Regions from separate parts of the Streptomyces sp. NPDC030799 genome, predicted to be linked through region 2. Evidence: riboswitches for the same ligand, from Rfam matches in the RefSeq annotation. Region 2 holds a riboswitch; each other region holds the start of a gene.

Region 1 (3,247 bases), on a different contig from region 2:
TACTGCCTCGGCGCGCCGCTCGCCCGGCTGGAGGGCCAGACCGCGCTCGCCACCCTGCTCACCCGGCTGCCCGACCTGCGGCTCGCCGTGGACCCGGAGGAGTTGCGCTGGCGCGGCGGGCTCATCATGCGCGGCCTGCGCACCCTGCCGGTCGAGTTCACCCCCGCGGCCGGCACAGCAGCGGAAGGCTGAACGTGAAGGGCGTTCAACTTTGTGATCTTCACGTGATCTGCGCGGCATTAACTTGTGACAAGTGATCGTCTGCCGATACGTTCACCCATCAGCGTGGCGAAGGATTTCAGCGCGCCGCGCCGGTCTTGCTGTCGCACGAAAGGCTTCCGCATGCTCTCCGGGAACGGTCGTCACCGTCGCCCCCGCCAGGCTCCGGCCCTCCTCGTCGCAGCCGGAGTGACCGGCTCGGCCATCGCGATCCCGCTGCTCGGCGCCGCGAGTGCCAACGCGGCCGACGGCACCACCTGGGACAAGGTCGCCGAGTGCGAGAGCGGCGGTTCCTGGAGCGCGGACACCGGGAACGGCTACTACGGCGGCCTGCAGATCTCCTTGGACGACTGGGGCAAGTACGGCGGCACGCAGTACGCCGACAGCGCCGACCAGGCCAGCCGCTCGCAGCAGATAGCCGTCGCCGAGAAGATCCTGGCCGACCAGGGCACCAGGCCGTGGGCCACCTGCGCCGTGCTCTCCGGACTGACCTCCGACTCCGGTTCGGTCGATGTCGACACCGGCGTCGGCAACCCCGGCGACACCGGCGGGTCGGGTGACACCGGTGGCCCGGGTGACACCTCCGGCTCGGCCGGCAGCTCCGACTCGTCCGGTCTGCCGGATTCGTCCGCGTCCAACTCCGGGACCGGCTCCGGATCCGGTTCCGGTTCTCGCTCGGGCACCGACTCGGGCGCCAACTCCGCCTCCGGTTCGGACTCCTCCGGTCCGGATTCCTCGGGCCCCGATTCCTCCGGCTCCCCCTCGGGTTCCGGCGCCTCGCCGTCTCCGCACCAGAGCCACCACGCCACGAAGACCCCGGACGCGACCGGCGGCCCCACCGGAACCGGCAACCCCAAGTCCGACAAGACCGACACGCCCGGCTCGTCCGGCAATGGCGACTCGCAGGGCGGCGACAGCTCGCCGACGGCAACCCCCGGTACCGACGAATCGGACAATTACCAGCAGCCCGCCGGTTCTTGGAGTCTGGTCGACACCGGCGCGCTCAGCAGTGGCGGACGTCACCGCGGTGACAGTGCGGACGAAAGCGTGACAAACGGTCAGAACGCCCCCTCTTCCGGCCGCCATGCCGGCCGTGCGGCGGACACCTATACCGTGCGCGAGGGGGACACCCTCGCCTCCATCGCCGACTCCCTGGGCGTCGACGGCGGATGGCATGCGCTCTACGACGGGAACAAGGGCGTCATCGGCGCCGACCCGAACCACATCACCGCCGGTCAGACCCTGGAAGTCGGTTCCGAAAAGGGTGCAAAGTAGCGGCAGTTGACGCCCTGTTTCGCCGGTGATGTCCGATTCGGTGAAAGTGTGGGATGAGTCTCAGAAGCCCTGATCGTCTTTGAAATTCCCCCGATCACGTGTCTACGGTCAGGACCGCTCGTCACCACGAGCCCCGGCAGTCGCAACGCCGAATCCTGCCAGCGGTTGCCCGGGAACAGTCGTCGCGTCAAGCGCCGTGGGCAGGAGCGGGGGACCCAAGGTAAGTGCCGGTCCCGGCGGTTGACGCCGGCACCGGCTGGGGGTGAAGCCGCACCTCGCGCAAGCGAGCGTGCGGCCGGGCAACTCAACCGGCCCGAACCCGACAGCTCACCTCGCAGGCGTCGGTGAGGGGATCGATCCATGCTGTTCTCCGGCAAGGGCAAGCACCGTCGTCCGTCCAAGGCCGTCCGCGCCATCACGCTCGCCGGTGTCACCGGCGCCGCCGTCGCCGCCCCGCTGATGGCGGCCGGCAACGCCTCCGCCGCCACCGCCTCCGAGTGGGACGCGGTCGCCCAGTGCGAGTCGGGCGGCAACTGGTCCATCAACACCGGCAACGGCTTCTACGGCGGTCTGCAGTTCTCCGCCTCCACCTGGGCCGCGTACGGCGGCACCGCCTACGCCCCGCAGGCCAACCAGGCCACCAAGGCGCAGCAGATAGCCGTCGCCGAGAAGGTCCTCGCCGCGCAGGGCAAGGGCGCCTGGCCGGTCTGCGGCACGGGTCTGTCGAGCGCCGCCTACAACGGCTCCGCGCCCAGCACCACCTCGAAGACCACCGCGCCCAGCACCACCTCGAACACCACCGCGCCCAGCACCACCACGCGCTCCGACCAGCAGGCCGCCTCCCGCTCCGCCGAGCGCACGGCCCCGTCCGCGAGCAAGACCGTCACCACCCCGACCGGCAAGAAGGTCAAGAAGGGCGACGGCGAGTACAAGGTCGTCACGGGCGACACCCTCAGCACCATCGCCGAGAAGCACCACGTCGCCGGCGGCTGGCAGAAGCTGTTCAAGCTGAACAAGGACATCGTCGAGGACGCCAACCTCATCTACCCGGGACAGCAGCTGCACCTGAAGTAAGCGACAGCGGCCTTCGGGTCCGCCCCCCGTCCCCACGGGCTCCCCGCCCCGGCGCGTGTTCCCCCGTACGCGCCGGGGCGGGGTCTTTTCTGCGCCCCGCCTTTTCCGTGCGCCGCTCGCCTTTTCTGTGTGCCCTCTGCATCCACCCTTTGTTCCGCACGTGAACAATGGGTACCGTCTGCGTGTCCTCCCCGTCCACGGGACGGTCGGTCGGTGGCCGATCCCCCGGAGACGGTTAGGCTCTAGTCGCAAGGCGCAGCCGTAAGGCAGCAAGCCCCGCACTTCCAGCGTCACATCCAAGAAGGAGATGCTCGTGCCGTCCATCGACGTCGTCGTAGCCCGGGAAATCCTGGACTCCCGAGGCAACCCCACGGTCGAGGTCGAGGTCGGCCTCGACGACGGCAGCACGGGTCGTGCCGCCGTCCCGTCCGGCGCCTCGACCGGCGCCTTCGAGGCCATCGAGCTGCGCGACGGTGACCCCAACCGTTACCAGGGCAAGGGCGTCGAGAAGGCCGTCCTCGCCGTCATCGAGCAGATCGGCCCGGAGCTGGTCGGCTACGACGCCACCGAGCAGCGCCTGATCGACCAGGCCATGTTCGACCTGGACGCCACCGACAACAAGGGCTCCCTCGGCGCCAACGCCATCCTCGGTGTCTCCCTCGCCGTCGCCCACGCCGCC
Region 2 (3,247 bases):
TCGTCGCTGAGGTCGGAGTCCAGCAGGCGGCACAGCGCGATGTCCTCGGGCAGCCCCAGCCGGGCCGCCCGCTCGCGCAGCCGCAGCACGGGCAGCGTAGGAATGCCCTCGCGCAGGTCGGTGCCGGGGGTCTTGCCGGACTCGTGCGAGTCGGAGGCGATGTCCAGGACGTCGTCGGCGAGCTGGAAGGCGACGCCGAGCCGCTCGCCGTACTGGGTGAGCACGTCGACGACCGTCTCGTCGGCGCCGGACATCATCGCGCCGAACCGGCACGACACCGCCACCAGCGAGCCGGTCTTGCCGCCGAGCACGTCCAGGTAGTGCTCGACCGGGTCACGGCCGTCCGCGGGGCCGGCGGTCTCCAGGATCTGGCCCGTGACCAGCCGCTCGAACGCGAGGGCCTGCACCCGGACGGCCTCGGGGCCGAGGTCGGCGAGGATCTGGGAGGCCCGGGCGAAGAGGAAGTCGCCGGTGAGGACCGCCACCGAGTTGCCCCAGCGGGTGTTGGCGCTGTCCACGCCACGCCGTACGGCCGCCTCGTCCATGACGTCGTCGTGGTACAGCGTGGCGAGGTGGGTCAGCTCCACGACCACGGCCGACGGCACGATGCCCGGCGCGTAGGGGTCGCCGAACTGGGCCGCGAGCATCACGAGCAGCGGCCGGAACCGCTTCCCGCCGGCCCGTACGAGGTGCTGCGCGGCCTCCGTGATGAACGGGACCTCGCTCTTGGTGGCCTCGAGCAAGCCTTCCTCGACAGCCGTCAATCCGGCCTGGACATCGGCTTCCAGAGCCTGGTCCCGCACGCTCAGCCCGAACGGCCCGACGACGGTCACGAGGGGTCTCCTGTCTGCTGGTGTCTGCTGGCGATTACACGGTTTGTCGATAGGTCGCTGCCATCACTCAAGTCAGCGTATCCGGTCCTCTTTCGATCACCGATAGCGCCCACCGGTCCAGCCTGGGAGGTATCGGGTCATGTCCGGGATGCTTTTGATCAAGCGATATGAACGTATATTTATCGACTTAACGGGAATCTGTCCGCTTTGTCGCGAGACGAGAGGCGAGCGGAGTAACGCCTGCACCTTCCTCTCCCGGGACAACGACGGGCGCCAGGTCGCGGGTTCCGCCATCCAGTCGACCCACCTGAATCCCCCATGTCCGACTTGAAGCCTTTTGCTATTTCGTGAGTTGGGTCACGAGCACCCGTCGGCACCCCATCCCCGTCGACCTCGCCTTCTCCCCTTGGCCCGCTGGCGAGTTGAGGGTTGGCAACCGCAAAGGATCAAGCGCCTCATAGGGCATAGATCAAGGTCAAATAGGACGTTGTGTGAATCCGGTACTTGTTTCCGACATGTGCTCTCGCATACGTTCCGGGCCGTCGGGCGGACGCCGAATCCTGCCACCGCCCGCATAACCATCCACGGACTCATCCGTATGGCAGGAGCGGGGGACCCAGGTAAGTCGCCGGGCCGGACGGCACACGTCGCACCGGAACGGCTAGGGGTGAAGCCGTGCCTTCCCGGGCACGGTCGGGCACCTCCCCGCCCGAACCCGACAGCTCACCTCGCAGGCGCCGGAGAGGAACTTCCCCATGCCTGCTGCCGCTCAGCACCGCCGTACCCGGAACAACCGCATCGTCCGCGCCCTCGCCGCCGCCGGTACCGGTGCCGCCGTCCTCGCCCTGCCGCTCATCGGGGCGACCAGCGCCTCCGCCGCGACCCCGGCCGCCACCACGGTCTCCACCACCCCCGCCGGTTACCCGAACACCCTTGACGGCTGGATCCGCGAGTCCCTCGCGATCATGGCCCAGAAGGGCATCCCGGGCAGCTACAACGGCATCTACCGCAACATCATGCGTGAGTCCTCGGGCAACCCCAACGCCATCAACCTCTGGGACTCCAACGCCGCCAAGGGCATCCCGTCCAAGGGCCTGCTCCAGGTCATCGACCCGACGTTCAACGCGTACCACGTGGCCGGAACCTCCTTCAACATCTACGACCCGGTCGCGAACATCACCGCCGCCTGCAACTACGCGGCCAAGCGGTACGGGTCGATCGACAACGTCTTCGGCGCGTACTGACAGCTCCGCCGGCCGGCAGGCGGGACGGACACCGGCCGCCCGGCACGCCCCCGCACCTGACCGACGGGGGCGTGCCGGGCGGCCGCCGTGCATCCTCCGGGCCTGCGCCGGACGGCCGCGTACTGAAGGGCCGGCCAGTCGGTCGGTGCCGGTCAGCCGGTCGGAAACAGTCTTTCGAGGACGACGGCGATGCCGTCGTCCTCGTTCGACAGGGTGATCTCGTCGGCCACCGCCTTGAGTTCGGGGTGCGCGTTGGCCATGGCGACCCCGTGTCCGGCCCAGTCGAACATCGGGATGTCGTTGGGCATGTCGCCGAACGCCAGGGCCTCCTCCGCGGCGATCCCGAGCCGCTCGGCGGCCAGCGCGAGGCCGGTCGCCTTGGTCACCCCGGACGGCTGCAGCTCCACGGTTCCCGGCCCCGACATGGTGACCGTCGCCAGCGAGCCGACCACCGCGCGCGCGACCGACGCCAACTCGTCGTCGGACAGCTCGGCATGGCGCAACAGCACCTTGCTGATGGGCTCGCACCACAGGTCGTCGCGCCGGCCGACCCGTACCGCGGGCAGGGTCGGGTGCGGCATCAGATAGCCCGGCTCGATGAGCGTGAGCCCGTCGACGCCGTCCTGGTCGACGGCCGCGTAGACCTGCCCCACCTCGGCCTCGATCTTGCCGAGCGCGGTCTCGGCCAGCTCCCGGTCCAGCCGGACCGACCACAGCAGACGACCGGACGCGGCGTCGTAGACCTGCGCGCCCTGTCCGCACACCGCGAGCCCCGTGCAGCCGAGCTGCTCGAGCAGGGGCCGTACCCGCGGGGCCGGGCGGCCCGTCACCACCAGATGCCGGACACCGGCCCGCGCCACCCGCGCGAGCGCGGCGAGCGACCGGTCGGAGACCGTGTCGTCGCCGCGCAGCAGCGTTCCGTCCAGGTCGGTGGCGATCAGAGCGTACGCGGGGGAGGCTGCCATGATCAGAGAATACGGATACCTCACCCCGCCGACTCACCTTGTGGTCCTGCGCACTTACGTACTGCCCAGCCCCAACTGGTGTGTGCCGGCCCCCCGATGGCGGTGTGGCTGCGATCGAACACGGTGGTTCGCGGGCGGGAGATGTGACGGACCCGGGCCGGATTTCCCGGAGGCTTCAGCCGTGGGCCGCCGCCAGGTGTTTCGT
Region 3 (3,247 bases), on a different contig from region 2:
GGCTGATGTTCGAGGCGGCGATGTACCGGACCTTGCCCGCCTTCACCAGCTCGTCCAGCGCGCCGATGATCTCCTCGACCGGCACCTCGGGCTGGTCGAAGTGCGTGTAGTAGAGGTCGATGTGGTCGGTGTCCAGGCGGCGCAGGGAGGCGTCGGCGGCGGCCTTGATGTTGGCCGCGGACAGGCCCTGGTACTCGGGGTGCTGGCTGACCTTGGTGGCGATGACGACGTCGGCGCGGTTGCCGCGGGCCTTGACCCACTTGCCGATGATCGTCTCGGACTCACCGCCCTTGTTGCCCTCGATCCAGGCGGAGTAGGCGTCGGCGGTGTCGATGAAGTTGCCGCCCGCGGCGGCGTAGGCGTCGAGGACGGCGAAGGAGGTCTCCTCGTCGGCGGTCCAGCCGAAGACGTTGCCGCCCAGGGAGAGCGGGAAGACCTTGAGGTCGGAGGAACCGAGCTTGCGCAGAGAAGTCATGCCTTGTGCCAACGCCGGCGGTGGATGATCGCATTCCACCGCCGGCGCCGAAATCCCTCGAAAGGAGATCAGGGGGTGAGCCCCTTGTCCCGCAGCCACGGCGCCGGGTCGATGCCGGCGGCCTGGCCGTTCGGGTGGACCTCCAGGTGGAGGTGCGGGCCGGTGACATTGCCGGTGGCGCCGATGCGGCCGATGACCTCACCGGTCGAGACCTTCTGGCCGACCCGGACGTTGATCGAGGACTGGTGGCAGAACCACAGCTCGGTGCCGTCGTCCAGGGTGAGGACCGTGCGGTAGCCGTAGGCACCGGCCCAGCCGGCCTGGGTGATCGTGCCGCTGTGGATGGCCTTGATGAGGGTGCCGGTGGGGGCGGCGAAGTCGAGCCCGGTGTGGTAGCCGGAGGACCACATGGCGCCGGGCTGGCCGAAGGTGCCGGTGATCGTGTACGAGACGACGGGCAGCTGGTACTGCTTGGCCAGCTCGGCCAGGCGCTTGGCCTCGGCCGCCTTCTTGGCGTCGGCCTCCGCCTTCTCCTTGGCGGCGGCGGCCTTGGCGGCGGCCTCCTGCTCCGCCTTGGCCGCGGCGTCGGCGGTCTGCTTCTCGGCGGCGGCGAGCGCGGCGGCGGTGGCCTTGCTGTCGGCCTTGCTCTGCTGCTGCTCGGCCTGGGCCATGATCCGGTTGCGCAGTGCCTCGCCCGCGTCGGAGTCCTTGCTGTCGGCCGAGGTCACGCCCATGGTGCTGAGCGCGGTGGAGTTCGTCCGGGGTGCGTCGGAGGAGTCGTCGCCGAAGAGGTGGCCGACGGAGTCCAGGTCCGGCAGGGATATGGAGACCGGCGGCTTGCCGGTGTTGGCGCTGGCCATGCCCCCCGCGCCGACCGCGGCCAGCACGCCGACGCCGAGGACGGTGGAGCTGCGCGCGAAGCCGCCGCGCTGCTTGGTGACGCGGTGCCGGCCGCGGACCGGGGCGACGGAGTCCTCGGTGGGGTTCCACTCCTCCCAGGGGCCCTCTTCGGCGCGGTAGGTGCCGTAGCCGAAGGTCTCGGGCTCGGCCGGCGCGGGCATGAACGGGGCTTCTGGGGCAGGCCGGTTGGACGCCACTCGGGCGCACTCCTTTCCTTCCTCCGCCTACCGGGTTAGCTGACGGGTTCGGAGCAGGAAGGTCTCCTACGCGCGTATACCAACTGCGGCATTCGCACGATTCACCCCAAGGTGGTGGTTCCCCGGTTCCCTCGCGGGATTCGGCGCGTGCGCACGGAGCCGTCTCTTGTGACGGCTGGGACGACCGCGCTGCGTTATCGAACGTTAATAGACCTGCCGGTTACTTTCCAAGCCGTTCGACTTGATCATTAACGATTTCGAGCGGGGACTTACCGGTCAGGAGCGCCGCAAAGCGGGCGAGTTGTCCGGCGTTCAGGAGTCTCGGCGTTTTTGATGGTGTCTCAGATGTTCTGCGCACGGCGGTCGCCCAGTCACCGTGGGTGACCTGGCGGGAGGGGGCCGTGAATACCGGTGTGCGTGCCGCCCTGCGCATGGGGTACTCTGGAGTCACAACGACGCGGGGTGGAGCAGCTCGGTAGCTCGCTGGGCTCATAACCCAGAGGTCGCAGGTTCAAATCCTGTCCCCGCTACTGAAGGCCCGGGGCCGGAATCCAGTGGATTCCGGCCCCGGGTGTTTTCAGCCTCCCAGCAGATGCCTGTTCGGCGCCTTGGCGAGTGCCTCCAGCTCCGGCACCACGGCCACCTGCGCACCGGCCGTGACCAGGACCCCCGTGCCGTCGGCCGCCGAGACGAACGTGTCCGGCTCACGCCACGCGGTGACCACCCTGCGCACCCCGGCCCGCAGAATCAGCTCGGCGCAGGGCGCGGGCCGCGAGGCCCGCCGGGCACAGGGCTCCAGGCTGCTGTAGACCGTTGCGCCGGCCAACCGGGCATCCGCCGGGTCGATCTTCGCCAGCGCCGCCTCCTCCGCGTGGACCACGGGGTCGTCGCCCTCGCGTGAATGGCCCCGGGCCAGCTCCGTCCCGTCGGCGGCGACCACGACCGCGCCGACGCTGAACGCCGTCTCCGACGGCGGGCACAGCGCGGCCAGCTCGCAGGCGGTGCGCAGCCAGTGCCGGTCGGCGGCGACGGGGGCCGGGCCGGTGCCGGGGGCCGTGGGCTCGTAGCGCATGAGGACCACGTCCTCGATGCGGCGGGTCTCGGTGAGGCGCAGCCGGCCGGGCTGGTAGGCGCCCGGGCCGAACAGGCGGGGGGCGGCCGGATCGCCGACGAACAGCGGCGCGAGGACCAGCTGGAGCTCGTCGGCGAGGCCCAGCTGGAGCAGCTGGGTGTGGACCGTGCCGCCGCCCTCGACCATCAGGCGCCGTACGCCGCGCACGTCGTGCAGATGACCCAGCAGGGCGTGCCAGTCGAGGTCGGGGCCGAGCGGGACGATGCCGGCGGCGGCGCCGAGGAGGCGTGCGGCCCGTTCGGCGCCCTTGTCGGTCGTGTAGACGAGTTTGTCCCCGCCGGTGTGCCAGAAGTGGGCGTCGGGATCGAGGTCGCCGGTGGCGGTGACGGTCACCTTCAGCGGGTACTCCGGCCTGCCCCCGGCCACCCGGGCCGCGCGGCGCTCGGCGGAGTTGACCAGCAGCCGGGGGTTGTCGGCGCGGATCGTGCCGGCGCCGACCAGGATCGCGTCGACGGAGGCCCGGACCGCGTCGACCCGGTCGAAGTCGGCCGGACTGGACAGCAGGAGCCGGTCGGGGCCGGTGTCGTCCAGGTAACCGTCGAG

The links. Region 2 has a riboswitch for cyclic di-AMP ahead of ACZ41I_RS19995 (transglycosylase SLT domain-containing protein). Riboswitches for the same ligand answer to the same signal wherever they lie in the genome.
Region 1: it holds a riboswitch for cyclic di-AMP, as region 2 does, so the genes downstream of both, ACZ41I_RS29935 (transglycosylase family protein) here and ACZ41I_RS19995 (transglycosylase SLT domain-containing protein) in region 2, are expected to answer to the same signal.
Region 3: it holds a riboswitch for cyclic di-AMP, as region 2 does, so the genes downstream of both, ACZ41I_RS33595 (M23 family metallopeptidase) here and ACZ41I_RS19995 (transglycosylase SLT domain-containing protein) in region 2, are expected to answer to the same signal.

The regions. Positions count from the first base shown of each region.
Region 1 covers NZ_JBVIDS010000013.1:96,535-99,781, reverse strand. Annotated here, with positions in the region: gene ACZ41I_RS29945 (cytochrome P450) at 1-192, shown strand, start outside; gene ACZ41I_RS29940 (transglycosylase family protein) at 343-1,494, shown strand; cyclic di-AMP (ydaO/yuaA leader) riboswitch at 1,677-1,850, shown strand; gene ACZ41I_RS29935 (transglycosylase family protein) at 1,855-2,568, shown strand; gene eno (phosphopyruvate hydratase) at 2,876-3,247, shown strand, end outside.
Region 2 covers NZ_JBVIDS010000007.1:302,224-305,470, forward strand. Annotated here, with positions in the region: gene ACZ41I_RS19990 (polyprenyl synthetase family protein) at 1-833, opposite strand, end outside; cyclic di-AMP (ydaO/yuaA leader) riboswitch at 1,410-1,585, shown strand; gene ACZ41I_RS19995 (transglycosylase SLT domain-containing protein) at 1,589-2,077, shown strand; gene ACZ41I_RS20000 (HAD family hydrolase) at 2,230-3,042, opposite strand; gene ACZ41I_RS20005 (FAD-dependent oxidoreductase) at 3,218-3,247, opposite strand, start outside.
Region 3 covers NZ_JBVIDS010000016.1:21,669-24,915, forward strand. Annotated here, with positions in the region: gene ACZ41I_RS33590 (aldo/keto reductase) at 1-475, opposite strand, end outside; gene ACZ41I_RS33595 (M23 family metallopeptidase) at 544-1,572, opposite strand; cyclic di-AMP (ydaO/yuaA leader) riboswitch at 1,582-1,728, opposite strand; tRNA gene ACZ41I_RS33600 (tRNA-Met) at 2,029-2,102, shown strand; gene ACZ41I_RS33605 (dihydrofolate reductase family protein) at 2,150-3,247, opposite strand, start outside.